One region of the Hydrogenophaga defluvii genome, then DNA from elsewhere that is predicted to be linked to it. Evidence: riboswitches for the same ligand, from Rfam matches in the RefSeq annotation. Region 1 holds a riboswitch; the other holds the start of a gene.
The links. Region 1 has a riboswitch for thiamine pyrophosphate ahead of thiC (phosphomethylpyrimidine synthase ThiC). Riboswitches for the same ligand answer to the same signal wherever they lie in the genome.

Region 1 (14,535 bases):
GCGATGCGGCTAAGGCGCAGGCGCTGGCCAGTGCCGGCGCCGACATCATCCGGGCCGTGTCCGCCGGCCGCAGCGGGGCTGAGGCCGACACGGCGGTCGCCACCGCCTGACAGCCACACACCCGACCGCCCGGTCGGGTGCTCAACCGTCCGCCCAGATCACTGTCTGTCCGGCCGCTTCCCACGCGGGGTAGTGGCGCGCGTACAGGTCTTCGATGCGGTTGCGCTTGACCTTGAAGGTGGGCGTGATCACGTCGTTGTCCACCGTCCACGGGGTGGTGACCACCACAATGCACTGCAACTGTTCGTGGGGATCGAGGGCGGCGTTGATGTGTTGGAGGTGCTGCGCCAGCGAAGTTTCCAGCACCGCGCGCAGGCTGGCTTGGCGGCAGGTGGCCACGGCCTCCGCATTGAGCATCACGATGCCCAGCGGCTGGCCCAGGTTGGCCCCGGTCACCACACAGGCTTCCACCGCCTCGTGCATCACCAGCCGGTCTTCAATCGGCGCCGGCGCCACGTATTTGCCTTTGCCGGTTTTGAACAGGTCTTTCACCCGGCCGGTGATGCGCAGGTTGCCTTTGCCATCGATCTGGCCCTTGTCGCCGGTGTGCAGCCAGCCATCGGCCGTGAAGGCGCCTCGGCTTTGTTCGGGTTCCTTGTAGTAGCCCAGCATCAAGGCCGGGCTGCGCATCTGGATTTCACCGTTCTGGGGGTCGATGCGGTGGTCCACCCCCTCATAGGTGGGTCCCACCGTGCCTTGCTGGTTTTTGCCCGGCACGGTGATGTGCGAGACCGCCAGGTTTTCGGTCATGCCATAACCTTCGTTGATGTGCAGGCCCAGGTGGCTGTACCACTGCAGCAGCTCCATCGGCATGGGCGCTGCGCCCCCAGCCGCAAAGCGGCATTGGTCCAGGCCCAAGGCCTTCTTCACCTTTTTGCGCACCAGCCCACCGATGAGAGGGATGCCCAGCAACCGCTGCAGCTTGGCCGGCGGCATTTTGTGGTGAATGCCTTGCTGGAATTTCACCCACAGGCGCGGTACCGAGAAGAAGATGGTGGGCCGGGCACGTTGCAGGTCGGCGGCAAAGGTGTCCAGCGATTCGGCGAAGTACAGGTTCATGCCGGTTTGCAGCCAGCCGTGTTCGACCAGCACCCGTTCGACCACATGCGCCAGCGGCAGGTAGGACAACATGCGGTCGTCGGCCGACATGGGCACCCGTTGGAGGCCGCTGGTGATGGCCCACGCGAAGTTGCCAAAGCTGTGCATCACCCCTTTGGGTTTGCCGGTGGTGCCCGAGGTGTAGATCAACGTGGCCAGCTCGTCGCTGGGGCGGGTGGGCCGGCCGGCCAGTGGTGCGGTGCGGCCCACAATCGCGTCCCAGCCGTCGTACGCGGCCACGGCATCGGCGGGCGACAGCGGGTAGCTGAAACAGGGCAGGCCCGCTGGCACGCCCGGCTTCATGCCCGCCCAGCCATCCAGTTTGCCGATGAAGCAGGCCTTGGCCTCGCTGTGGGTCAGGATCTGGTGAACCGTGTCAGCCGCCAGCGTGGGGTAAAGCGGCACCGACACGTAACCGGCCATCCAGATCGCCAGGTCGCTCATCAGCCACCAGGCGCAGTTTTTGGACAGGATGGCCACCTTGGAGCCCGGCGCCCAGCCCTGCGCCTGCAGGTGCGCGGCCATGCGCCGCGTTTGGTCGGCCACCTGGCCCCAGGTCCAGGTCTGGGTGTTGCCGTCGCCCATGGGCTGGGTCAGGGTGATGCGCGATGGGTCGGCCTGCTCCCAGTGGTACAGCCGCTGCAGGGCAAGCAGGTCGGGCGAGACGGATGGCATGGGGCGTCCTGTGGGTTGTGGTTGCGGGATGCGGGCACCTGAGCGAGACGCTACCTTGGGGGACGGGTTTCGTGCAGTGGGTTTTCCCTGTCACCCCAGGCGTTGAACATGCGCCGGCGGTGTGCTGGCGCTCAGCAGCGCGGCGGCGTCATCACGCCAGCACACGAGTGCGGCGTAAAAGCCCTCCCACACACAGCCGTTGCAGCCACGGCCACAGCAGGTGTCGGGTTCGGGCGGGGGCGGGCGGTGTGTGGCCCCGGCCTCCCCCAGCAGGCGCGAGACGTGGGCCACCAAAGCCTGTGCGGTGGGCAGGTCCTGGGGAAACAAGCTGCGCCAGGCTATGGGCGTGAAGCGCGGCTGCAGTCGGCCGCCCCACTGGCCTTCTTCGGCAAACATGGTAGCGGGCCGCACCCACAGGCCGTGCGCGCCGTACAAGGCGCGGTACAGCGTCATGCCTAGCAGCGTTTCACTGCAGCGCACGGTGTCCAGCACCTCGTACCAGCCACCCTTGTGGTGGCGGTACAGGCCGGGTGGCGTGCTGTTCAGTGGGGCAAGGTCTTGGTCGGTCGTCATGGGGGCATTGTCCAATGCCCTGAGGTCGCCCCCACCCGGCCGCGTCACCGTTGTGGCACTTTGAAGCGCGCGCGGGCGGCTGCCGCCTCGATCTTGCCCCTGTGGCGCACGATTCCCGGGTCCTGCAGCAGGCGCTCGACATCGGCCAGGCCGAAGTGGGCCAGTTGTTCGAAGTCGAAGCCCACGAAGGCGCGGCGAAAGTGCTCGCGCTTGGCCAGGATGGTGCGCCAACTCAAACCCGACTGAAATCCCTCCAGGCACAGCTTCTCGAACAGGCGGCGGTCGTCGGCCACTGGAAAACCCCATTCGTGGTCGTGGTAGGGCAGGAACTCGGGCGCCGAGGCGCACCAGCGGCAGCGCGGGCGGCCATCGGGACCGGGAAGGGTGGTGTTCATTGGGCGATGTTACGGGGGCAGGTACCCGGGCTTCAAGCCAAGGTTGGGTGCGGCAGCTCGGGAGGTGGCGGTTTTCGCCGCGCCAGCCCCTTACGCCAAGCGGCCCGCCACGCCGGCAGGGTGAGGACCGGGTCTTTGCCCAGCCCCCGCACCACACAGCCGCCAGCCGCGCCCGTGGCCGCGATGTCCGCCAGCTGCCCGGGTTCGAGCACACCGCCTATGCCCACCACCGGCGCGGGGGCCATGTGGGCCCACCACGCCAGGTTGTCCAGACCTTGTGGGTGCCACGGCATGTTTTTGGTGGTGGTGGGCCAGATGGGACCGCAGGCAATCAGGTCGGGCGCCAGGGCGGCGGCGCGGCACAGCTCCCACAGGCTGTGCGAGCTGAGGCCGAGTTCGACGCCTCGGTCGCGCGCGGCCTGCAGGGTGGCGTGGTCGGCTGGCGTGAGGGTCAGCAGGTCTTCCTGGCCCAGGTGCAGGGCGCGGGCGCCGGCCCGCAGCGCGGTGTGCCAGTGGTCGTTGACGACCAGGGTGACGCCGGCCGCGTCGGCCGCGCGCTGGCTGCGAACGATGGCATCGTGCAGTTGTTGGCTCCAGCGGGTGTCGTCGATGTGGGTCGGGCGTTTCATCCGCAGTTGCAACGTGTCCACCGTGGGTCGCACACGCAGCACCGCCTCGGCGCGTTCGGCGCTGTTGACGATGGCGTAGAGGCCCGGGTCGCGGCCTCGGCGCGTTGCACGCCACGCGACCGGCTGATAGCCCAGCGAGAGGCGGGGCAGCAGTGTGGGGTCGGTGCCGAAGCCGGCACGTGCCACCACCGGCCCGGCACCGCTGCCCACGGCGCGTGCGTGGCGCAGGGCGTGGGTGGTGGCCATCTTGGCGAGGACGGCGGCGTCGGCCGCCACCCAGCCCAGCGCCAGGGCGGCGGCCAGGGCGCTGGCGAAGGTGCAGCCGGTGCCGTGGTGGTGGGGCGTGTCCACCCGGGGCAGGGCCAGCCAGCCGCGCGCGTGGGGCGTGTCCAGCCAGTCATGTGAGAGTGTGCGCGAGAGCGCCGGGGTGGCGGCGTCACCGCCGGTGATGCAGACCGCCTGGGCGCCGAGCGCGCGCAGGGCGCCGGCCTGGGCCGGCACATCCTGATCTGCCGTGCCCAGCAGGGCCTGGGCTTCGCGCTGGTTGGGGGTGATGACGGTGGAGCGGGGCAACAGCTCGTTGCGGTAGGCGGCCAGCAGTTCGGCATCGGCGAAGGCCGCGCCGGTGCTGGCGCGCAGCACCGGGTCCACCACCAGGGCCAGCGGGCCACGCTCGCGCAGCCGGTCCACCCAGCGGGCCAGCACGCGTGCGTTGGCGGCGCTGCCGAGCAGGCCGGTCTTGATGGCGCGCGGGGGCAGGTCGTCGGCCAGGGCGGCCAGTTGCGCGTCGAGCAGTTCGGGCGGCGTGGTGTGGATGTGGGTGACGGCCACGGTGTTCTGCGCCGTCACGGCGGCCACCACCGGGCACAGGTGCACACCCAAGGCGTCGGCGGTGCGCTGGTCGGCCGAAAGGCCGGCACCGCCGCCGCTGTCGGTGCCGGCCACGCTCCAGATCACGGGGGGCTGGTTCATGGGGTCATCCGATCAGAAAGGGGTGGCCCTGCACCGGGGTGGAGGCAACGGCCATGTCTTGTGGCGCCATCACGCCGGCCTCGAAGGCGGCGCGGCCGGCGGCGATGGCCTGGCCGAAGGCGCGCGCCATGCGCACCGGGTCCACCGCCTGGCTGACGGCGGAGTTGAGCAGCACGGCGTCAAAGCCCAGTTCCATGGCGGCGGCGGCATGCGAGGGCGCGCCGATGCCGGCGTCCACCACCAGTGGCACGCCGGGCAGGCGCGCGCGCAGGGTGCGCAGCGCGAAGGGGTTGAGCAGGCCCTGGCCCGAGCCGATGGGCGCGCCCCAGGGCATGAGCAGCTCGCACCCGGCGTCGAGCAGTCGGCGGCAGGTGACGAGGTCGTCGGTGCAGTAGGGAAACACGGCAAAGCCTTCGCGCACCAGCTCGGCGGCGGCCTCCACCGTGCCCCAGGGGTCGGGCTGCAGGGTGTGTTCGTCGCCCACGACCTCCAGCTTGATCCAGTGCGTGCCGTACAGCTCGCGCGCCATGTGGGCCAGGGTGATGGCCTCGCGTGCGCTGCGGCAGCCGGCCGTGTTGGGCAGCAGCCGGACACCGCTGGCCAGGATGCCGGCGATGAAGCCATTGTCGCCGGCCCCGGCCAAGCTGCGCTTGAGGCCCACGGTGACGACCTGCGTGCCCGAGGCCACGATGGCTTCGCCCAGCACCTGGGGCGAGGGGTAGCCGGCGCTGCCGAGCAGAAAGCGGCTGCCGAGTTCGACGCCGTAGGGCGTCCAGTTGGAATGGGTCATGCGCGTCAACCTCCGACGATGGCTTGAAAGGTGAGGACCTGGTCGCCCGCTTGCAGTGGATGGTGCTCACGGCGTTCGCGCGGCACGAAATGGCCGTTGACGGCGGTGGCGAGTGCGGCCCCGTCCAGGCCTTGCTGGCGCAGCAGTTCGGCCAGCGTGAGGCCGTTCTGGCAAGGCAGGAGTTGGTCGTTGAAGTGCAGGGTGTCAGACATGCTTGAGATCTCCCAGGGCGGCGAGTGCGTCCTCCACCAGCGCCGGCGCCAGCAACCAACCGTGGCGGAACAGGCCGTTGATGCGCAGCAGGCCGGGCGCTGTGTGGGTGTGGGGTTCGTTGTTGGGCAGGGCGGGGCGCAGGTTGTTTTCCATGTGCACGATGCGGGCCTCGGCCAGCTCGGGCAACACGCTGTGGGCGGCGGCCATCAGCTCCACCGCGCTGCGCAGGCTCACGGGCGAGCGGTCCTCGCTCTCAATCTCGCTGGCGCCCACCACGAAGAGGTTGCCGGGGCGCGGCACGATGTAGACGCGGTGGCGCGGGTGCAGCAGGCGCAGCGGGCGCAGCAAGCGCAGGCCGGGCGCGTGCAGCCAGAGCAGCTCGCCGCGCACGCCGCGCAGGGGCAGCGCCGGCCGGGCGCCGAGGCCGCGCACGTCGATGGCGAGATCGAAACGGCTGGGCGTGCCGTTGTCCGTGTGCAAGGCACCGGGCCCTACGGTTTGAACCCGCTGGCTCCAGCGCCAGTCCACGCCGGGCGCGTGGGTGGCCAAGGCGTGCAGCATGTCGCGGGCCATCACCTGGCCTTCGTCGGGCAGCAGCCAGCCGTGCAGGTCGCGTGCGAGCGCGGGTTCCAACGCTGCCAGGGCGTCGCGGTCCAGCGGCTGCGGCGCGGGCAGGTCGGGCGCAGCCTGCAAGCGGGCCAACACCCGGCGCGCCGCTCCCAGGTCGGCACCATGCGCCAGCAGCAGGCTACCGTGCTGCGCGAACAGTGGTGCCCCACAACCTTGCTTGCGCAGCGCCTGTGCGATGTCGCGCCACAGTGCCAGCGAGCGCCAGCCCAGGCGCGCGATGGCCGGGCCGGCGCTGTCCAGCTCGGCCAGCGGGCTGAGCATGCCGGCGGCGGTGAAGCCGGCGGCGTGTGGGGTGGTGTCGGCCAGTTGCCCGGTGGCCGGCGCCTGGGGGCCGGGCGCCGGGTCAAACACCGTGACCGCGTGCCCGGCGTGGCCCAGCCGCCAGGCCAGCAGCCGTCCGAGCACGCCGGCCCCGGCAATGCCTATGCGGGCCACGGCGTCAGGCCTTCTTCGTGGTCAGTGCGTCCAGCGGCACGTAGAACTCGCCGCCGGTGGCCTTGAACTCGGCGCTTTTCTGCGCCATGCCACGGGCGAGGGCCTCGCCCTCGCTCACGCCCTGGTTCGCTGCGTAATCCCGCACGTCCTGCGTGATCTTCATGCTGCAGAACTTGGGGCCACACATGGAGCAGAAGTGCGCCTCCTTGCTGCTGTCCTTGGGCAGTGTTTCGTCGTGGTAGGCCTCGGCGGTCTGCGGGTCCAGGCCCAGGGCGAACTGGTCGCGCCAGCGAAACTCGAAGCGCGCCTTGCTCATGGCGTCATCGCGCGCGCGGGCCCCCGGGTGGCCCTTGGCGATGTCGGCGGCGTGGGCGGCGATCTTGTAGGCGATGATGCCCTGCTTCACATCGTCACGGTCGGGCAGGCCCAGGTGTTCCTTGGGCGTGACGTAGCACAACATGGCCGTGCCCATCCAGCCGATCATGGCGGCGCCGATGGCGCTGGCGATGTGGTCGTAGCCCGGCGCGATGTCCATGGTCAGCGGGCCCAGGGTGTAGAAGGGCGCCTCGTGGCAGTGCTTGAGCTGCTCTTCCATGTTGGCCTGGATCAGGTGCATGGGCACGTGGCCCGGGCCTTCGATCATGGTCTGCACGTCGTGTTGCCAGGCGATCCGTGTCAGCTCGCCCAGGGTGCGCAGCTCGGCGAACTGGGCCTCGTCGTTGGCGTCGGCGGCGCTGCCGGGGCGCAGGCCATCGCCCAGCGAGAAGCTCACGTCGTAGGCCTTCATGATCTCGCAGATCTCTTCGAAGTGGGTGTAGAGGAAGTTCTCCTTGTGGTGGGTGATGCACCACTTGGCCAGGATGGAGCCGCCGCGCGAAACGATGCCGGTGCGCCGCTTGGCCGTCATGGGGATTTGGGCCAAGCGCACGCCGGCGTGGATGGTGAAGTAGTCCACACCCTGCTCGGCCTGCTCGATCAGGGTGTCACGGAAGATGGCCCAGCTCAGGTCCTCGGCCACGCCGCCCACTTTTTCCAGCGCCTGGTAGATGGGCACGGTGCCGATGGGCACGGGCGAGTTGCGCACGATCCAGTCCCGCGTGGTGTGGATGTTCTTGCCGGTGGACAGGTCCATGACCGTGTCGCCGCCCCAGCGGATGGACCACACCAGTTTTTCCACCTCTTCCTCGATGGAGGAGGTGACGGCCGAGTTGCCGATGTTGGCGTTGATCTTCACGCCGAAGTTGCGCCCGATGACCATGGGCTCCAGCTCGGGGTGGTTGATGTTGGCCGGGATCACCGCACGGCCGCGCGCCACCTCGTCGCGCACGAACTCGGGCGTGATGATGTCGGGGATGCGCGCGCCCAGCGGGTTGCCTTTCAGACGCGCCTCGCGCTCGGCGTCGCCCAGGTAGGCGCGCATCCACTCGCGCTTGCCGTTCTCGCGGATGGCGATGAACTCCATTTCGGGCGTGACGATGCCTTGGCGCGCGTAGTGCATCTGCGTGACGTTGCCGCCGGGCTTGGCGCGCAGCGGCGTGCGTTGCAGCGCGGCGGCCTCGGCGCGCAGGGCTTCGATGCGGGTGTCCGCCATATCTTCGCCGTTCGGGCCGTGTTTGCCGCCGTCGTCCAGCGCCACCCGGCTGCGGCCGGTGTAGGCCTCGGTGTCGCCGCGCGCAGCCACCCATTCGCTGCGCACCGGTTTCAGGCCTTGGCGGATGTTGATGTGGGCGGTCGGGTCGGTGTAGGGTCCCGAGGTGTCGTAGACCGTGACGGTCTCGCCATTGGTCAACGCGATTTCGCGCATGGGCACGTGCACGCCGTCTTGCGTGCCAGGCACATGGACCTTGCGGGACTGGGGGAAGGGTTTGCGGGTGAGCGAAAGCAGTTGCTGCAGCTTGTCGGGGGCGTTCATCGAGGCAGTCTCCAAAGTGGTTGGAAAAATGCCCCGCCTCGACGCCGGTGGTGCAGGCGCGCATGCCCGCCACACAGGGACGGACGCACGCGCCAACGGCGCTGCAGCTCTTCTTACGCTGGTACTAACCAGATCAAGTTCGCGGTTCCGGCGGTCAAGTCCGCCATCTCAGCACGCCATACGTGCACCCCGGAGCGGGTGGAAGTGTACTTGGGAATCCGAGGGGCGGTGGTTGAGCGGAGATGGGCGTGGCGGGCTGCTCGTCAGTTGGCGGCTTCAGGCTAATTCTGTTGAAAAACACTGATTTTTGAGTTGTCTGGCCCGTGACTTGCATGCGGTTTCTCCTTTACGGAGGTGCAAACCATGATGGGTCACACGGCGAACCAGGATCAGCTCTTCTATGCCTTCAACTTGGAAGAGCACATCCCATCCGACCATTTGCTGAGGGGCATCAACCAGTTCCTCGACCTCAGCACTTTGCGCGAACATCTTGCGCCGTTCTACAGCCACACAGGACGGCCATCCATCGATCCCGAACTGATGATCCGAATGCTGGTCATTGGGTATTGCTTCGGCATCCGCTCCGAGCGCAGACTCTGCGAGGAGGTGCATCTGAATCTGGCCTATCGGTGGTTCTGCCGGCTCGGACTGGAAGACAAAATCCCCAATCACTCCACCTTCTCAAAGAACCGCCACGGCCGGTTCCGCGAGAGCGAAGCCTTCCGTCATGTGTTTGAAGTCGTTCTGGGTCGATGCATGACCGAGGGACTGGTTCGTGGTGAAGGCTTCGCCGTGGATGCCAGCGTCATCAAGGCCGATGCCAATCGGGCCAACGTGACAACGCCTGAAGATCCCAAGGATTGGCCGGAGGCGACAAGCCAAGTCCTGCGGTACGCGAGTACCTTGCAGCGCTGGAAGATACCAATCCGGTCTCAAGCGATACGGTCCCCATAGCCAACCCCAGAACAGTTTCTCTTTCGGACCCACAAGCCAGATACACCGCAGCGCCAGGTGGCCCCGCCTTCTTTGCCTACTCCACCAACTATCTCATCGATCTGGAGGCGGGGATCATCGTGGATGTCGAAGCCACGCAGGCGCATCGCACGCTGGAGGTGGAAGCCACCAAGGCCATGGTGCAACGTGTGCAAGACCGATTCGGTATCAAACCCAGTCGACTGGTGGGCGATACCGCTTATGGCACAGCGCCGATGCTTGATTGGATGGTCAACGACAAAGGGATTGCACCGCACGTCAGGGTCTGGGACAGAACCCAGCGCAAGGACGAGACCCTGTCGAGCAGCGAGTTTCTTTGGAATGAGACCGCCAATGAGTACCGTTGCCCGGAAGGTAAGCCGTTGAAGTCGAACTGGCGGCGGTTCAAGAATCCACGCGACCATGTGACACAGGCGGACACCATCGTGTATCGGGCCAGCTCGCTTGACTGCAGCAATTGCTCGCGCAAACTGGAGTGCTGTCCCAATACCCCGCATCGCAAGATCGCTCGCAGTATCTATGAGGGTGCTCGTGACGTTGCTCGACAGATTGCACAAACAGATGAGTTCAAGCAATCGAGCAAACAGCGCAAGAAGGTTGAGATGCTCTTCGCCCATCTCAAGCGCATCCTCAAGCTCGACCGACTGCGGCTGCGCGGCTTGGCAGGTGCGCGCGACGAGTTCATCTTGGCGGCCACGGCGCAGAACCTGCGAAGAATGGCCAAGTGGTTGCCACTTGCACCGGGCATGCAGGCGGCGATAGCGAGGTAAAGGGGATCAAGTGGAGGGATAGTCGCCAAAAGCGTGCGACCCAACAAACAAAATCATCCTCACTGACAGAAAACGGCGACCCGACCGGGGCGTCGAAACGAGTTTTTCAACAAAATTGGCTGACTGGAGTCATTCACGTTCGACGGGCTGAGCAACTGCTTCGGTCATGACCAGCCAATCGACGAACGACTCGTCAGTGGTGTATGGCACGAGCCTGCCCAAAACCCCTGCCATACTTAATCTGGTGTGGTTGATTTTCTTATCCGTTGGATTCGCCTGACCCCCTTTTTGCGACAGCCCTGCATGCCTACCACTCTCACGCCGTCCACAAAACTGCTGCAACTGCTGCCCGAGGCGGTGATGCAAACCGATGCGCTGTGGGAGATCACTTACCTGAATCCGGCGTGGACCACGCTCACCGGCCATTCGGTGGAAGCAGCGCTCGGCAGGTCTCTGCTTGAATTTGTGCATCCCGGCGACATTGGCACCATGCGCTCGGGCATGCCGGTATTTCGGTTGCGATTTGCCGACGCGGACTATCGCTGGGTGCGTCTGAACCTCTACCCGGAGACGGATGCGGCGCAGCGGGTGATCAGCCGCCAGGGTGTCCTGATCGAGATCACCGAGGTCACCGAGCAGGTGCTGGTGGAGATTCGCCAGCGCTTTTTGCGCTTACTGGAAACCATTGATGGCGTCGTTTGGGAGGCTGAAATCGGCGTGGGCAATACTTTCCTGAGCCCGCAGGTCGAACGGTTGTTCGGCTACTCCGTGGAGGAGTGGCGGTCTGACCCGGGCTTTTGGCGGGCGCATGTGCACCCCGATGATCTGGCACAGGCCCTGCTTATCGATGATGCCGCCTACAACGCCACGCACAGCTATGCCTACGAGATGAGCTATCGGCTGATTGCAAAATCCGGCAAGGTCGTGTGGGTGCGCGATCTGTGCCGCGCAGTGGTCGAGCCGGGGCGACCGAACCGCATGATCGGCCTGATGATCGACGTCACCCAGCAGAAGAACGCCGAACTCGAGTTGTTGCGCTCTGAAAACCGCTATTCGCTGGCGACGCGCGGATCCAATGACGGCATCTGGTACTGGGACTTGCGAACGGACGCCCTGCATGTGTCCGGGCGCTTTCACCAGATCGTCGGGCTGGGCAGCGGCGATCATGTTCACGACGGTGGCTGGAGCTTTCTGGAGCAGCTCATCGATCCCGAAGATCGGGTGCGTGTGCAGGCGGCCTACCGCAGGCACCTGTCGGGGAACTGCCCGAACTTTTCGGTGGATTTCCGCGCGTTCCACGCCGCTGGACGACTGGTGTGGGTCAATTGGCGCGGGCTCGCCGAGTTTGAAGACGGCGTTGCGGTGCGCATGGCGGGCTCGTTGAGCGATCTGGCTGACCGTGGCAGTTCCTACGATGCGCTGACCAGTTTGCCCGGCCGGCCCTTGTTCCGCGATCGCCTCGCGAATCTCATGGCGCTCCACCAGAACGACGCTGCGAACGGTGATGGTGTGCCCACACGCGATGACGCCACCATGTTCGCCGTGCTGCTGCTGGATCTCAACGGGTTCAAGGCCGTCAATGACAACTACGGGCACCATGTGGGCGACCGGCTGTTGCAGCAGGTGGCGCGGCGGCTCGAATCCTGCGTGCGGGCGGTTGATCTGGTCGCCCGCATGAGTGGCGACGAGTTCAATGTGCTGTTGGAGTCCATTGATCCCGCAGAAGCCAGCAACCGCGCCCAACAGATCGCTGCCGCCCTCGCAGCGCCTTACGTGGTCGGCGAACACACCGTGATCAGTGGCGCGAGTATTGGACTGGTCAGCAGTGCATCCAGGCTGGCGACGGTGGACGACTACCTGCGTGCCGCAGACACCGCCATGTACCAGGCCAAAAGCCAGTCATTGGGCGTGTGCGTGTTTCAACCTGCCTGTCGCTCCAGCGCCTGAATGTCAGTTCATGGTGCCGAGAGCGATCCGACGGCGCCTATCTGACGACCGGCAGCAACCGCTGCGTAGCCGTCCCTGGCAGCTCGTGCCCGTACTCGTCAATCAAGCTGCCAGCGTTGGCGATGTCGCCGGCCGCGCGCCAAACGGTCACTGTCGTGCAGGCGTGGCCGTTCCGTGCGGTCGGCTCAGCGCGGGCCTTCTGGTTCCGCCAACTTCACCAGTGTCCACAACACGCGGTTGGCCGGTGTGGGCACGCCCAGCGCCGCGCCACGTCGCATCACATAGCCATTGAGGTGGTCGATTTCGGTGGGCTTGCCACGCATCAGGTCTTGCGCCGTCGATGAGTGTTGCGTCGGCATGGTTTCGGCGATGCGGCGCACCGCCAGGTCCACGTCGCCGGGCAGGGTCACGCCATCGGCGGCGGCCACGGCGCGGCATTCGGCCACCACATCGGCCATCACGTCGCGCACGCCGGGGCGCTCCACCAGCGGGCCGTAGGGCAGCTTGCCCAGGGCGCACAGCGCGTTGTATGCACAGTTGAGGATGAGCTTGACCCAGAGCGAGCCGCGCACGTTGTCGCTGATCTCGGTGGGCACGCCGGCAGCCATGAGCGCCTGCGCCAGGCGCGCGCTGCCGGCTGAGGGTTCGATCACCAGCTCACCGCGCCCGTGGTGGCGCAGGTGGCCAGGGCCGGCCATTTCGGTGGCCACGTAGACCACAGCGGCGGCCACATCCACGCCGGGCAACACGGCGCGCAGCCGTTCGGCGTTGTCCACCCCGTTTTGCAGGCACAGCACCAAGGCGCCCGCCTTGAGGTGGGGGCGCATCTGCTCGCCAGTGGCCTCTGTGTCGGGCGATTTGACGGCAAAGAGCACCACGTCGGCACCGGCCACGGCCGCCGCTTCGGTGCTCGCGGCCACCGGCACCTGTTCATCGAAGGACAAGGTCTGCATGCGCAGGCCATCGCGCTCGAACACCTGCACGTGCTGCGCGCGGCCGATCAGCGTGACGGCGTGACCGGCGCGCGCCAACATGCCGCCGTAGAAGCAGCCAACGGCACCGGCGCCGATGACGGCAACACGCAACGGGGAGGGGGTGGGGGAGGTCATGCGCGGTATTCTAGGAGCCCTGTTTCTCAAGAAGCCGAGCCCGCCACCATGCCCAGCCTTCAGACCTTGTTGATGTTTGCCACCGCGTCCCTGGCGTTGGCGGTGATTCCCGGCCCGACCATGTTGCTGGCCTTGTCCAATGGCATGAGCGGTGGCCTGCGCCGGGCCGCCTGGGGCATGGCCGGCGCCACGCTGGGCAGCGCGGTGGTCATCTCGGTCGTGGCCATTGGGCTGGGCTCGCTGATGCTGGCGTCGGCCTGGCTGTTCGAGATGGTGCGTGTGGTGGGCGTGCTCTACCTGTTGTGGTTGGCGGTGCAACTGTGGCGCAGCCCGGTGGCCGATGTGCAGGCCACGCTGGCCCATGTGCCGGGGCGTGAGGTGCAAGGCCGCGCGGCTTTCACGCGCAGCCTCACGGTGGCTTTGTCCAACCCCAAAGCCCTGCTGTTTTTTGCGGCGTTTCTCCCGCAGTTTGTCGATCCGGCGCAGGCGCTCGCGCCCCAGTACGCGTTGCTGGGCGCGTTGTTCATCGCCATCGACACCGCCGTCATGGTGGCGTACGCCCTGGCGGGGCGGCAGGCGGTGCGCTGGCTGTCCCAGGCGGGCTTGCGCTGGCTCAACTGGGGTTGTGCGGCGGGCATGGGCCTGCTGGCGCTGCTGCTGGCCAGCTATCGGCGCCACGTGGCCTGAGCGGCGCCGTTCACGCTTCCTGAAAGCGGAAGGGTGCCTGCCGGTCGCTGGCGTCCAGTTCGCGAAACTGGCGCGGTGACAGCCCGGTGGTGCGCTTGAAGACCTTGGAAAAACCGAACGCATCCTGGTAGCCCACCGCCTGTGCCACCTGTTCCAGCGTCTGGCGGGTGTCGGCGAGCAGTTGCAGGGCTTTTTGCATGCGCAGCGTGCGCAGATGGTTGAGCGGTGTGTCGCCCAGTGCGCTGCGAAAACGCTCGGCCAGCGCGGACCGCGACAGCCCCACCTGCTGGCCCAGCTCGTCCAAGGTCCAGCCGTGGGCGAGGTTGCCGTGCATGAGGCCCAGCACCTGGCGGATGGGGCGGTCGCTGATGGCGTGGTGCCAGCCGGGTGTCCCCGGGTTCTCGCGTTCGGCGATCTCGCGCAGCGCGAAGGCAAACAGCGCGTCCAGCAGGCCGTGCGTGGCCGAGGTGGCGCCCAGGCCCTCACCGCCCAGCTCGCGGTCCAGCAAACCCAGGGTCAGCGGCAATGGCGACAACTGGGGCAGGCTGTGGCCCCGCACCACAAACCAAGGTGGCAGGCTGCGCAAAAAAGGGTGCAGCGGCGGGTGCCACAGCTGGTAGGCGGCGCTGACCACCTGCGTGCCGCTG
Region 2 (14,535 bases), on a different contig from region 1:
TGGTACGGCGACTCTTTGAAGAAGCGGCGGTTGGCGAGGTTCTCCACGGCCAGCGTCCAGGTGGCTTTGTGGCCACCCAGTTGGGTGTCGTAGCGCAAAGCGGCGTCCACTTGTGTCCACGAGGGCAGGCGCACGGAGGCATCGGGCAGCACGTTGCGGCGGCCTTCGTGCGACAGGCTGGCAATGGCGCTCAGGCCGGGCACGGCGGCGAAGCGGTAGCCCACGCTGGCGCGCAGCACCCACTCGGGCACATTGGTGGGGGCCTGGCCATTGAGTTCGGGCACGATCACGCCGCCGCGTCGGCGCGCGTGCATGAAGCTGGCACTGCCTTGCAGGCTCCAGGCGCCCAGACGGGTGCCTGCGCCCAGCTCCAGGCCACGGTGACGCGCATCACCGTCGATCACGCGCGTGCACGTCGCGGCATCGTCGCAGGTGCCCACATCGCCTGAAAGCGGCCGCGTGATGTTGAACAGGGTGGCGTTCCAGCGCACACGGCCGTCGTCGTGTTTGAGGCCCATTTCCCACTGGCGGCTTTCCAGTGTGGGCAGGGGTTGGCCTGCGTTGGTGTAGCGGCTGCGGCCGGGGGCCACTTCCGATTCAACGCCTTTGCCCCAGCTCGCATACAGCATGTGGGCGGGCGTGAGTTGCCAACTGCCGGCGAGCCAGGGGGTGGTGAAGCTGCGTTGGTAGTCCGTCTCGCGCGAGCCATCGGTGCGCACGCTGTGGCGGTTCAGGCGCGTGTGGCGCAGGCCCAGCCAGGTGCTCAATCCGGGCGCCCATTCGATGGCGTCGTAGGCAAAGAACTCGGTGCTGCGCTCGCGCAGCTTGGTGTAGGGGTCGGCGTAGGTGGGGTCGGCTGGCAGCGCGGGCTGGGTGTAGATGTTGCCGGTGCCCACGGCGGCGTTGTTGTCGGCCTGGGGCTGGCCCAGGTCGGTGTGGCGGTTGGCCTGCACACCCAGGCGCAGTTGGTGTTTGATGGCGCCGGTCTTGAGTTCACCCTTCACGGCCAGTTGCAGCGCCTGGGTGGTGCGGCGCTCGTTGTCGCTGCGGAAGTCGTAGAGGTCGTAGTCGCCGTTGGGGCAGTAGCGGTCAGCGTAGTAGGTGTCGCTGCCGGCGTCGTAGCAGCCGTAGGGGTAGGCCAGGCGGTCGTCGGCCTGCAGGCGCTGCGAGGCCAGTTGGGCGGTCCAGCTCCAGCCTTCGCTCAAGGCCTGCTCAAAGCGCACGCTGCCGCTGAAGTTGCGCATGACGCCGGGCTGGCTCCAGGGCTGGTGGTTGATGTTGACGAAGGGGTTGGCGGCGGGCAGTTGGTTGCCCAGCAGGCTCAAGCCGGGCACGCCGGGCTGGCTGCGGCGGCTGTGCTCAAACTCCACCTCCAGCAGGCTGTCGCGGCTGATGCGCCAGTCCATGGCCAGGGCCAGCAGGTGGCGGCGGCCATCGGCGGCGTCCACATGGCTGCCAATGCGTTCGCCGGCCAAGTTGAAGCGGTAACCGAATTCGCGCTGCTGCCCAAAACGTCCGCCGAGGTCCACATGAGCCAGCACGCCGCCCTCGCTGGTGATTTCGGTGCGCAGGCTGCGCAGGTCTTTTTCGGTGGGGCGTTTGACCACGTAGTTGATGAGCCCGCCCGGCGCGCTGGTGCCGGCCTGGATGCCGCTGGTGCCCTTGAGCACTTCCACGCGCTCTTTGTTTTCCAGCCCGATCACGGTTTCGGCGCTGATGGGCAGGCCTTCACGACGGAAGTTGTATTTGGCGTCCAGCACGTAGCCGCGCACGGTGGCGTAGTCCCAGTAGCCCACAGCGTTGTAGGCGTCGGACACCGAGGCATCGAACTTGTAGAGGTCGCGCACGCTGCGCGCGCCGCTGGCCTCGATCTGGGCGGCGTCGATGACGGTGGCGCTGATGGGCGTGCGGGCCAGGGGCGCGTCGCCAAAGCCGCCCACGTCCACGCTGGGCGCTGCCGTGCCGTCACTGACGGTGACAGGGGCCAGGGTTTGGGTTTGCGAGAAGGCCGCCGTGCTGAACAAGGCGGCGGCCACGGGCGTCAGCATGAAGCTGCGGCGGGGCAAAGAGCGAAAAAGAGAACGGGTGTGTGCCATGGCGTGGTGGTCGCGAAATGGCAGGTCGGCTGGGCATGGCACCGAGCAGAATACCCACGTGTGGCGGGCGCCCGGTGACTGCGTTTGCTTCCCTGCGCGAGGATTACCTCAATCAGGTTCAAAGGGACTTTCTCAGTCGCCCGCCGTGTGGCGGGCAACACCCCTAGCGAAAACACGTTGCAACAACGTGCGGCGAGAATTGTAGTTCAGGCCACCGCTGTCGGCACACGCATGGCCTGGGCCGCGATGTCCAGCGAACGCAGACGCAGCGCGGGGTCGAACACGTCGCTGACGATCATGAACTCGTCGGCTTCGGTCACGCGGGCCAGCTCTTCAAAATGGGCCGTCACGGTGGCAGGCCCACCTATGGCGGCCACGGCCAGAAAATCGTCCACCGCCGCGCGCGCCTGGGAATGCAGGCTGGCACGGAAATGTGGCACCGGCGGCTGCAGCCGCTGGCGGTCGCCGGTGAGGATGCCCAGCACCCGCTGGTAGGTGCTGCTGGCCAGGAACTCGGCCTCCTCGTCGGTGGGGGCGGCAATCACCGGCACACCCACCACCGCGTAGGGTTGCTGGAGTGTGGCCGAGGGCTGAAAGTGGCTGCGGTAAACATCAAGCGCTTGCAGCAGCAGGCGCGGCGCAAAGTGCGAGGCAAATGCGTAGGGCAAGCCCCGCTCGGCCGCCAGGCGCGCCGAAAACAGGCTGGAACCCAGCAACCAGATGGGCACGTTGGTGCCCGCCCCGGGCATGGCCACCAGGCGCTGACCGGGCTGGGCAGGTGCCAGCAGACGCTGCAGTTCGGCCACATCGCGCGGGAAGTCGTCTTCACTTTCCACGCGGTCGCGGCGCAGGGCGCGCATGGTGGGGCCGTCGGTGCCGGGCGCGCGGCCCAGGCCCAGGTCGATGCGGCCGGGGTACAGCTCGGCCAGGGTGCCAAAGGCTTCGGCCACCACCAGCGGAGCGTGGTTGGGCAGCATCACGCCGCCCGAACCCACGCGCATGTGCGAGGTGGCGGCGGCGATGTGCCCCACCAGCACGGCCGTGGCCGAGCTGGCGATGCCCACCATGTTGTGGTGTTCGGCCAGCCAATAGCGTGTGAAACCCAGGCGTTCGGCGTGCTGGGCGGTGCGCACGGCGATGTCGAGCGCTTCGCGCACGGTGCCACCTTCGCGCACGGCCACCAGATCGAGCATGGACAGGGCGATGTCGGATAAAGCTTTCATGCCCCGGATTGTCCCGCTTCGGCCATGGGCTTGCACGGCGCGTGTTTATCATCCGACGCATGAAGCCCGCCGCCATCGAGACCTTTTTCGCCACCCTCAAGGCCGCCAACCCCATGCCGGTGACGGAGCTGGAATACACCAGCGTGTTCGAGCTGCTGGCCGCCGTGCTGCTCTCGGCCCAGGCCACCGACGTGGGGGTGAACAAGGCCACGCGGCGCTTGTTCCCGCTGGCCAACACGCCCCAAAAAATCCTGGCGCTGGGGCTGGAGGGGCTGGAGTCGCACATCAAAACCATTGGCCTGTTCCGCAGCAAGGCCAAACACCTGATGGAAACCTGCCGCATCCTGGTGGAGCAACACGGTGGCCGCGTGCCGCGCACCCGCGAGGCGCTGGAAGCCCTGCCCGGCGTGGGCCGCAAAACGGCCAACGTGGTGCTCAACGTGGCTTTTGGTGAACCCACCATGGCGGTGGACACGCACATCTTCCGCGTGGGCAACCGCACAGGCCTCGCGCCGGGCAAAACGCCACTGGCCGTGGAACAGCAATTGCTCAAGCGCATTCCGCCGGCCTACCTGGTGGACGCCCACCATTGGCTCATTCTGCACGGCCGCTACGTGTGCCAGGCCCGCAAGCCGCTGTGCCACCAGTGTGCGGTGGCACACACCTGCGACTTCCAGCCCAAAACACGCGCATGACGCGGCGCGCACCAGCCCTGCCCTGGCTGGAGCCAGGCCAAGCCTTTCCACCGCTGAGCAGCGCCTGGGGCGCACACGACCCGGCCCCAGGCCTGCTGGCCGCTGGTGGCGCGCTGGACGTGCACACCCTGCTCGCGGCGTACTCCCAAGGCATTTTTCCCTGGTACAGCGAAGGCCAGCCCATTCTGTGGTGGAGCCCCGACCCCCGCATGGTGCTGCAGGTGACGGACTTCCGGCTCCATGACTCGCTGCGCAAACCCCTGTTCAGCGGGCTGCGCCAGCAGCGCATCGAAATCCGTTTTGACCACGATTTTTCGTCGGTGATCCGGCACTGTGCGGCCACGCCCCGCCACGGCCAACATGGCACCTGGATACTGCCGGAGATGGTGGCCGCCTACGAGGCCCTGCACCGCGCCGGCCACGCGCACAGCGTGGAGACCTGGTGGGACGGCGAGCTGGCCGGCGGCCTGTATTGCGTCAACCTGGGCGGCATGGTGTTTGGCGAATCCATGTTCAGCCACCGCAGCAACGCCTCCAAGATGGCGCTGGCGGGGCTGGTGGCCTTTTGCCGGCAACACGGCATCACTGCCATCGACTGCCAGCAAAACACCGCCCATCTGGCGTCACTGGGTGCGCGCGAGATCGCTCGCAGCGATTTTGTTCACCATGTGCATGGCACGCTGGCAACACCGGCAGCGGCGTGGCGCTTCTTGTCCGTATACTGGAAACATCTCTTGCCCGCACACGAATCCACGTGACGCATCCCAAAGAGCTTCCCCTTCAGGCGCTGCAGTTCTACGCCACAGCGCCCTACCCCTGCAGCTACCTGGACGGCCGACAGGCGCGTTCGCAGGTCGCCACCCCCAGCCACCTGATCCACAACGACGCCTACTCAGACCTGGTGGCACGCGGCTTTCGCCGCAGCGGCATGTTCACCTACCGCCCCTACTGCGATGGCTGCAGCGCCTGCGAGCCACTGAGGGTGAAGGTGCACGACTTCAAGCCCAGCCGCAGCCAGAAGCGGGCGCAAGCCAAGCACGGCCACTTGCACACCCGCGTGCTCAAGCTGTGTTTTGTGCCCGAGCACTACCAGCTCTACCTGCGCTACCAAAACCACCGCCACGCCGGCGGCGGCATGGACCACGACAGCATCGACCAGTACACCCAGTTCCTGTTGCAAAGCCGGGTCAATTCGCGATTGGTGGAATTCTTCGAACCCGCGACGGATGACCGGCCAGCGCAGCTCAAGATGGTGTCTATCGTCGATGTGCTCAACGATGGCATTTCCGCCGTCTACACCTTCTTTGAGCCTGAGGCACGCGCCAGCTACGGCACCTACAACGTGTTGTGGCAGATTGAGCAGGCGCGCAGCCTGGGCCTGCCGCACGTCTATCTGGGGTACTGGATCGAACAAAGCCCCAAGATGCGCTACAAGGCGCTGTTCGAGCCACACGAAGTCCTGCGCGACGGGCAATGGCAGGGAGCCCCATGACACCCGGCACACACGGCATCTGCCGGTGAGCCTGAGATTTCATCTCGTAAAATACGGTCATTGATAGGCACCATGACCAAACGCTCAGACACCCTCCCCAGCCACCCTAGCGTCCAAGTGATTGAGCGCATGTTCAATTTGCTGGAGGTGCTGGCTTCCCGCGAGGAAGCGGTTTCACTCAAAGAAATCAGCGAGAAAACCGGCCTGCACCCCTCCACCGCACACCGCATCCTGAACGACCTCACCATCGGTCGTTTTGTGGACCGCCCGGAAGCCGGCGCATACCGGCTCGGCATGCGCCTGCTGGAGTTGGGTAACCTGGTGAAAGCCCGCTTGAGCGTGCGCGACACCGCCCTGGGCCCCATGCGCGAGCTGCACAAACTCATCCAGCAGCCGGTGAACCTGAGCGTGCGCCAAGGCGATGAAATTGTGTACGTGGAACGTGCCTACAGCGAACGCTCAGGCATGCAGGTGGTGCGCGCCATTGGTGGCCGTGCGCCGCTGCACCTCACCTCGGTGGGCAAGCTCTTTCTGGCGGCCGACGACCCACAGCGCGTGCGCGCCTACGCCACCCGCACCGGGCTGCAAGGCAACACCCGCAACAGCCTCACGCAAGTGGCCGCACTGGAACGCGAACTGAGCCTGTGCCGCCAACTGGGCGTGGCGCGCGACAACGAGGAGCTGGAGCTGGGTGTGCGCTGCATGGCCGCAGGCATCTACGATGACCAGAACAAACTGGTCGCCGGTTTGTCGATTTCAGCGCCTGCCGACCGCCTGGACGATGGCTGGTTGCCCAAGCTCAAGGCCACCGCCGCCAGCATTTCAGCGGCCTTGGGCAACCTGAACCAACGCCCATAAAAAAACCCCGGCAACCATCTGGCGCCGGGGTTGTTGTGTGGCGCGCGCACGTCGCGCACGAATTCAGCTCTGTGGCTTGGCAAACTGCATCAGGGTGTCGGTGCGTTGTTCCACCCAGCGGCGCACACGCTCCGCGTCACCTATACGCGCCGCCTTGCCTGCGGCGTCCAGAAACACCATGATGACCTGACGACCGGCCACGTTGGCCTGCATCACCAGGCAGCGACCCGCCTCGGAGATGTAGCCGGTCTTCTGAAGCCCAATGCTCCACTCCGGGTTGTGCACCAGGCGGTTGCTGTTGTTGAACTGGACGGTGCGCCGACCCACATCCACCTGGTGGCTGGGCGAGGTGGACAGGTCGCGCAACATTGGCCGGTTGTAGGCCGCAGCGGCCAGCGTGGCCAGGTCCTTGGCACTCGAACGATTGTCACTGGACAGGCCGGTTGGCTCCACATAGCGCGTGTCGTTCATGCCCAGCTCGCCGGCCTTGGCGTTCATCAGGGTCACAAACGCCGACAAGCCGCCCGGAAAGGTGCGCCCCAGCGCGTGGGCTGCACGGTTCTCACTCGACATCAGCGCCAGGTGCATGAGCTCGCCGCGCGACAAGGTGGTGCCCACGGCCAGGCGCGAACTGCTGCCCTTGAGCGTGTCCACGTCGGCCTGGGTGATGGTGATCATCTCGTCCATAGGCAACTGCGCGTCCACCACCACCAGCCCCGTCATCAGCTTGGTCAGCGACGCGATTGGCAGCACCGCCGTTTCATTTTTGCGCAGCAGCACTTCGTGCGTGTCTTGGTCAACCACCAGCGCCACGCTCGAATTCAGGTCCAGCGGATCGTCGCGCTCACGCAGACCCAGCTTTTCACCCATTGAGGGCCGCGCCACGGCCAACGTGGCGGCAGAAGTGACCGCAGCAGCAGCAACCACCGATTTGCGCACCCGCTTGTTGGCGGACGCCACGCGCGTACCTGTTTTGCGTTGCGCCACAGCGGCCTTGTTGGTGCGGCCCGTATTGGCTTGAGCGGTTTTTTTGCCTGCCACTGGTTTGACAGCCACCGGCTTTTTGGCTTTGTTGACTGTGCTCGTCTTGGCCGCCTGGGCGCTGCGCGTCTTTTGGGTCTGTGCGTGAGAGACATTCAACAGGGACAAGGCCACAAACAAAGCGGCACCACCCACCCATTTCAGCGTCCGACCTGTTGTTTGCATCATGCGGAAACCTTAAAAGTGAAGTTTTATGTAACGGAGTATACGCATGAAAAAAAACGCAAGCAATATCAATTGCTTGCGTTTACTTGTTCAAAAAGAGCCTTAAGACGCGGTCCTAACTGGCCCCGGTTTGCACCTTTTTGGTGCAATCACCCCTGGGCCGCCACCCGCTCGCCCTTGCTGTGCAGCTTGTTCAGCGCGCTCAGGTAAGCCTTGGCAGATGCGACCACGATGTCGGGATCGGCACCCACACCATTGACCACGCGCCCACCATGTTGCAGGCGCACCGTCACCTCGCCCTGGCTTTCGGTGGAGCCGCTGGTGATGGCGTTCACCGAATACAGCACCAGTTCGGCACCGCTCTTGACGTGGCTTTCGATGGCCTTGAGCGACGCGTCCACGGGCCCATTGCCATCGGCCGTGCCGTGGAACTCCTTGCCGTCCACGGTGAACACCACCTCGGCGTGCGGGCGTTCGCCGGTTTCACTGCGCTGGGCCAGCGACACCAGGCCGTACTGCTCCTTCTCGGCGGTGACGCTTTCGTCGCTGCACAAAGCCAGGATGTCTTCGTCGAAAATTTCCGCCTTGCGGTCGGCCAGTTCCTTGAACGCAGCGAAGGCGGTGTTGACTTCGCTCTCCGACGCCATTTCAATGCCCAGCTCTTGCAGGCGCTGCTTGAAGGCGTTGCGGCCGCTGAGCTTGCCCAGCACGATCTTGTTGGCGGCCCAGCCCACGTCTTCGGCCCGCATGATTTCGTAGGTGTCGCGCGCCTTGAGCACGCCGTCCTGGTGGATGCCGCTGGCATGCGCAAACGCGTTGGCACCCACCACGGCCTTGTTGGGCTGCACCACAAAACCTGTGGTCTGGCTCACCATGCGGCTGGCAGGCACGATCTGCGTGGCATCGATGCCCAGGTCCAGGCCAAAGTAATCGCGGCGCGTTTTCACGGCCATCACAATTTCTTCCAGCGAGCAGTTGCCAGCACGCTCACCCAGGCCGTTGATGGTGCATTCCACCTGGCGCGCACCGCCAATCTTCACGCCGGCCAACGAGTTGGCCACCGCCATGCCCAGGTCGTTGTGACAGTGCACGCTCCAGATGGCCTTGTCGGAGTTGGGCACGCGCTCGCGCAGCGTTTTGATGAAGTTGCCGTACAGCTCCGGCACAGCGTAGCCCACGGTGTCGGGCACGTTGATGGTGGTCGCACCTTCGGCGATCACGGCCTCCAGCACGCGGCACAAAAAGTCCATGTCGCTGCGGTAGCCGTCTTCGGGGCTGAACTCGATGTCGGCACACAGGTTGCGGGCAAAACGCACCGATTGCTTGGCCTGCTCCAGCACCTCTTCGGGCGTCATGCGCAGCTTTTTCTCCATGTGCAGCGCGCTGGTGGCGATGAAGGTGTGGATGCGCGCCCGGTTGGCGCCTTTCAAGGCCTCGGCCGCACGTGCGATGTCGCGGTCGTTGGCACGGGCCAACGAGCAGACGGTGGAGTCTTTGATGGTGTTGGCGATGGCCTGCACACAATCAAAATCGCCGTTGGAGCTGGCGGCGAACCCGGCTTCGATCACGTCCACCTTGAGGCGCTCGAGCTGGCGGGCGATGCGCAGCTTCTCGTCCTTGGTCATGGAGGCGCCGGGCGACTGTTCGCCATCGCGCAAGGTGGTATCAAAAATGATCAGTTGGTCAGACATGGCTTATCTCCTGGGAATGCGTGAAACCGGGCCTCAAGCGCCGGCCAACTCGTTGGCGGTGGGGACGTCGGCCGAAGCCGGGGAATCTGCGATTGTCGCGCGTTGCAGGCCCGACAGTATGGCCTTGAGCGAAGCGGCCACGATGTCGGTGTCGCGGCCCACGCCGTACACCGTCTGTGATGCGCCAATGCGCAGCTCCAGGTAGGCGACCGCCTGGGCGTCCGCCCCGGCGCCGATGGCGTGTTCGTGGTAGTCCAGCACGCGCACCGACACCCTCAGGGCAGCTCCCATGGCCTGCACAAAGGCGTCGATGGGGCCATCGCCGTGGCCGGCAAACGCCACGGAACGACCCGCCACTTCGCACTCGCCTTCGAGCCGTACCGACTGGGCGCCCTGCCCTTCGCTGGCCTGCAGCCGATAGCGCGGCAAAGCGGTGGTGCTGACGTGGTACTCGCTGTCAAACAACTGCCAGAGGTCGGCCGCCGTCAACTCGTGGCCCTCGGTGTCCATGACCTGCTGCACCGCCTGACTGAATTCGATCTGCAAACGGCGCGGCAGATCCAGCCCGTACTCGCTGTCGAGCAGGTAGGCGATGCCGCCCTTGCCCGACTGGCTGTTCACGCGGATCACCGCCTCATAGCTGCGGCCCAGGTCCTTGGGGTCGATGGGCAGGTAGGGAATGGCCCAAACGTCGCCCCCGCGTCGCTGGGCAAACGCCTTCTTGATGGCGTCCTGGTGCGATCCCGAAAAAGAGGTGTAGACCAGATCGCCTGCATAGGGGTGGCGCGGGTGCACGGGCAACTGGTTGCAGTGCTCCACGGTGCGGCGCACCTCGTCGATGTCGGAGAAGTCCAGCCCAGGGTCCACGCCCTGGGTGTAGAGGTTGAGAGCGACGTTGACCAGGTCGAGGTTGCCCGTGCGCTCGCCGTTGCCAAACAGGCAGCCCTCGACGCGGTGGGCGCCGGCCATGAGCGCGAGCTCGGCCGAGGCGGTGCCGGTGCCGCGGTCGTTGTGCGGGTGCACCGACACCACGATCTCGGGGCGGTCGCGGAAACGCCGCACCATCCACTCCACTTGGTCGGCGAACACATTGGGTGTGGCGTTCTCCACCGTGGTGGGCAGGTTGAGGATGATGGGCCTGCCCACACCCCAGGCGGCAATGGCGGTTTCGCAGGCTTCAAGCGACACCTCCAGCTCGGCCAACGAAAAGGTCTCGGGCGAATACTGCAACACCCATTCGGTGTCGGGGCGGGCGTCGGTGAGGCGGCGCACCAGGCCCACATGCTCGTCCACCAGTTGCATGACCTGCGGCACCTCCAGCCCGAAGACCACGCGGCGCCACACCGGCGCGACGGCGTTGTAGACGTGCACGATGACGCGGCGTGCCCCGGCCACGGCCTCAACAGTGCGCTCGATCAGCTCGGCGCGTGCCGGCGTCATGACTTGGATGGTCACGTCGGCGGGGATCAGATCTTCCTCGATGAGCTTGCGCACGAAATCGAAGTCGGTCTGCGAGGCGGCCGGGAAGCCAACCTCGATCTCCTTGAACCCTATCCGCACCAGCAACTCGAACATGCGCAGTTTGCGCGCCGCGTCCATGGGCTCGATCAGGGCCTGGTTGCCATCACGCAGGTCGGTGCTCAGCCACACGGGCGCCTGGGTCAGAACGGCGTCGGGCCACGTGCGATCGGTGAGCCCGATGGGGCGGAAGGCTTGGTACTTGCTTGCGGCTTGCTTCAACATGGTGCTCTCTCGAAGGTGAGCCAGCAACGCCCAAAAACAACCACGGCCCGTTGCTGGTGCATACGGGCCGTGGTTTGGCGAAAAACTGCGCGCGAAACTCTACCTGCCCGTGAAGGACAGCAGTAGTAGGGTGCGTGCGACGAATTTCATGCGTATCAATGTATCACAAAAGAACAGCGTTCAAGCCCGGTGGCTTCAGTCGTGCAGGCCGCGCTCGTCGGGTTCATCGGTTGACGTGCTGACCACACTCACGGGCCGGCCCTTGGACTTGCGCCACGCGTACACCACATACCCCGACAGGCCGTAGCACACGAACAGGCCAAACAGCACGGTGGGCGGGTGGATGTTGATGATGGCAATGCCCAACGCGACCAGAACAATGGCGGCAAAGGGCACACTCTTCTTCAGGCTGAGATCCTTGAAGCTGTAGAAAGGAACATTGGTCACCATCGTGAGCCCAGCGTAGAGGGTGATGGCAAACATGGGCCACTCCAGATCTTCCCCTTGCCACCCGGCTTCGGTGGTCAACCAGATGAAGCCTGCCACCAGCGCCGCCGCCGCAGGCGACGGCAGGCCCTGGAAGTAGCGTTTGTCCACCACACCCGTGTTGACGTTGAAGCGGGCCAGTCGCAGCGCAGCGCAGGCGCAGTAAACGAAGGCCGCAATCCAGCCCCAGCGGCCCAGACCTCGCAGCGACCACTCATAAGCAATCAGTGCCGGTGCGGCGCCAAAGGACACCATGTCGGACAAGGAGTCCATCTGCTCGCCGAAAGCGCTTTGTGTGTTGGTCAGCCGCGCCACGCGGCCATCCAGGCTGTCGAGGACCATGGCCGCAAAAATGCCGATGGTGGCCAGGTCATAGCGGCCGTTCATGGACATGACCACCGCGTAAAAGCCGCCAAACAGCGCGGCCAGCGTGATCATGTTGGGCAGCATGTAGATGCCCTTGCTGCGGCGCGGCACGTGGCCGGCGTCCGCGTTCGATTCGGTTTCCTCTTGCATGCGCTGAAGTGTAAGGCAGGCTTAAGAATAGAAAACTGGGATTGCCCTACCGTGCCTTGGGTCAGGCGTTGCTGTTGGCGCGCACCTCTGCCAGGCTGGTCTGCCCCAGCAGCACCTTTTCAATGCCGTCCTGACGCAAGGTCCGCATGCCCTCAAGCAAAGCCTGCTGCAACAAGTCCTCTGAGCGCGAACGCACCTGGATCATGTGCCGCAGCTGCGGCGACACCACCAGCAGCTCGTGTATGCCCAGGCGCCCACGAAAACCGGTGCGGCCACATTTGTCGCAACCCGGTGCGTGCGCCGACAACAGTTTGCCCTCGTGACCGTAGCTGTCGCGCCAGAGTTGGTGCAGCCTGGCCGTGTCGCGCAGGCCGTCGCCCTCTGCCAGCGACGACTGAAAATCCACCGTCAGTTGTTCCAGCTCTTCGTCGCTCATGTCTCGACGCTGTACACAGTGCGGACACAGCCGCCGCACCAGGCGCTGGGCCATCACCGCCAGAATGGAGTCGGAGAAGGAAAACGGATCGAGCCCGAGGTCGATCAGACGGGTGATGGTTTCGGCCGCGGTGTTGGTGTGCAGCGTGGACATCACCAAGTGGCCGGTCAGCGACGCCTCCACCGCGATCTCTGCAGTTTCCTGATCGCGGATTTCCCCCACCATGATGACATCGGGGTCGGCACGCAACAACGCGCGCAGCGAGGTGGCAAAACTCCAGCCGATCTTGGGGTTCACCTGGATCTGACGCAGACCGTGCTGGGTGATTTCCACCGGGTCTTCGGCGGTCCATATCTTGCGCTCGGGCTTGTTGAGGTGGTGCAGCGCCGAATGCAGCGTGGTGGTTTTGCCCGAACCGGTTGGGCCCACACACAACACCATGCCATAGGGGCGTTCGATGGCGTCGGTGAACAGCGCCAGGTTGCGTTGGGTCAGGCCCACGTCCGCCAGCGCCATGGTGCGCGACGACGCCAGTATGCGCATCACCACATCCTCCAGGCCCTGCGTGGTGGGGATGGTGGCCACCCGCAACTCCAGCTTCAGCCCGCCGAATTTGGCGAAGTTGATCTTGCCGTCCTGGGCCTTGCGCTTTTCGGAGATGTCGAGGTCGCACATGATCTTGATGCGCGCGATCAGGGCACTGCGGTAACTTGCCGGCAACTCCAGGTAGGGCCGCATCTTGCCGTCGATGCGAAAACGGATCTTGAGCTTTTGCCGGCCAGGATAAGGCTCGATGTGGATATCGGACGCGCCCTGCTGGTAGGCCTCCAGGATCATGGAGTTGATCAGGCGCACCAGCGTGTTGTCCGACTGCTCGATCTGCCGCTCCTCCTCGGTGTCGCGGCTGTCCACCAGTTCGGACGCCAGCTGGAACACGTCATGCTGCTGCGCGTCGCCCGGCTCAGGTGGGGACTGCGTGTCAGGATGGCTGTCGTGCAGGTGCTCGGCCAGGCCCACTTCGCGGTAAGTGCGGCTGATTTTGGCCGCAATCTCATCACCCGAACACAACACAGGCATGACCTTGAGCTGGGTGGTGAACTCGATCTCTTCCAGCACCTTGTACTGCAAAGGATCGGGCATGGCCACCACCAGCAGCCCCTTGTTGAGCATCAAGGGCTGCACCTTGAGACGCAATGCCAGCGACAGCGGCACCATGCGCAGCGCCGCCACGTCGTACTCAAACGACTTGAGCTCCACCATGGGGTAGCCCATCTTGCGTGCGAAGGCGGTCTGCAGATCGGCGGTGGACACCATGCCCAGCTCCACCAGAATCTGTCCAAGCGGGACGTTCTTGGTGTCTTTCTGCTTTTTCAGCGCGACCGCCAACTGGGCCGCCGTGATCTTGCCCAGGCCAATCAAGGCTTCGCCAATGGGCACGGGTTTGATGCGCGCCTGACGCTCCAGCGCATTGAGCAGCTCGCCGCGGGTCTCGACCACTGTGTTCGCCAGACCCGAGTGGAAATCCAGCGTGGTGTCGGCAAACCCGTGGGAGACGGTGTGCGAAAAATCGGTGGCAGCGTAGCTGTCCGGATCAGCGCCACCGGTGGCCACATCGGACGCCTCGTAGCTTTCGAGTGCCGCGCGTGGCACAAACAGGCGCGACAGGCCCAAGCCGTCTGCCGTTTTGACAAACAGCCACAGCCCCGAGGGCAAATCCTGCACACCGGCGCTGTCACCGGCGAGCCGGGAGCCATCGATGAGCCGGATGGCAAATGGCTGGAAATTCAACAACTCATCCCACCGGGCGCCTCGGCTGGCGCCACCCACCACAGTCATGCCACCGTCGATGCGCAAGGACTTGAACTGGTTGAAGCGGATGGCCGTAGGCGCCTTGCTGGCCTGCCCCTGCACCTTGAGCAGTTGCTGCTCCACATCCAGTGTCAACAAACGGCCTTGCAAGCTGTTGGCCCCCCAGCCGGCGACCTCACAGGGCCAACGTTTGCTGTTGGCCGCATCAACGGTTACCAAGCCCGAAGGCGGGAGTGGGAATTCAAAACTTTTCATGGGCCGCGCACCTTGAAAGGACCAACCAG

Region 2: linked by a shared signal. The riboswitch ahead of ACFQU0_RS11420 (TonB-dependent siderophore receptor) and the one ahead of thiC (phosphomethylpyrimidine synthase ThiC) in region 1 are both predicted to bind thiamine pyrophosphate.

What each region holds. Positions count from the first base shown of each region.
Region 1 covers NZ_JBHTBZ010000010.1:29,591-44,125, forward strand. The annotation lists gene ACFQU0_RS03905 (FMN-dependent NADH-azoreductase) at 1-110, shown strand, start outside; gene ACFQU0_RS03910 (AMP-binding protein) at 142-1,833, opposite strand; gene ACFQU0_RS03915 (oxidoreductase-like domain-containing protein) at 1,924-2,124, opposite strand; partial or broken gene ACFQU0_RS03920 (DUF1653 domain-containing protein) at 2,173-2,406, opposite strand; partial or broken gene ACFQU0_RS03925 (DNA-3-methyladenine glycosylase I) at 2,472-2,801, opposite strand; gene thiD (bifunctional hydroxymethylpyrimidine kinase/phosphomethylpyrimidine kinase) at 2,834-4,402, opposite strand; gene ACFQU0_RS03935 (thiazole synthase) at 4,407-5,192, opposite strand; gene thiS (sulfur carrier protein ThiS) at 5,198-5,404, opposite strand; gene ACFQU0_RS03945 (FAD-dependent oxidoreductase) at 5,397-6,470, opposite strand; gene thiC (phosphomethylpyrimidine synthase ThiC) at 6,475-8,382, opposite strand; TPP riboswitch at 8,476-8,584, opposite strand; partial or broken gene ACFQU0_RS03955 (transposase) at 8,746-10,145, shown strand; gene ACFQU0_RS03960 (PAS domain-containing protein) at 10,449-12,092, shown strand; gene ACFQU0_RS03965 (ketopantoate reductase family protein) at 12,278-13,201, opposite strand; gene ACFQU0_RS03970 (LysE family translocator) at 13,250-13,888, shown strand; gene ACFQU0_RS03975 (helix-turn-helix transcriptional regulator) at 13,899-14,535, opposite strand, start outside.
Region 2 covers NZ_JBHTBZ010000025.1:15,327-29,861, reverse strand. The annotation lists gene ACFQU0_RS11420 (TonB-dependent siderophore receptor) at 1-2,096, opposite strand, end outside; TPP riboswitch at 2,169-2,271, opposite strand; gene ACFQU0_RS11415 (LLM class flavin-dependent oxidoreductase) at 2,303-3,319, opposite strand; gene nth (endonuclease III) at 3,379-4,014, shown strand; gene aat (leucyl/phenylalanyl-tRNA--protein transferase) at 4,011-4,772, shown strand; gene ACFQU0_RS11400 (arginyltransferase) at 4,769-5,506, shown strand; gene ACFQU0_RS11395 (IclR family transcriptional regulator) at 5,579-6,364, shown strand; gene pbpG (D-alanyl-D-alanine endopeptidase) at 6,428-7,570, opposite strand; gene ACFQU0_RS11385 (2-isopropylmalate synthase) at 7,720-9,261, opposite strand; gene leuA (2-isopropylmalate synthase) at 9,295-11,004, opposite strand; gene pssA (CDP-diacylglycerol--serine O-phosphatidyltransferase) at 11,200-12,006, opposite strand; gene ACFQU0_RS11370 (GspE/PulE family protein) at 12,068-14,506, opposite strand.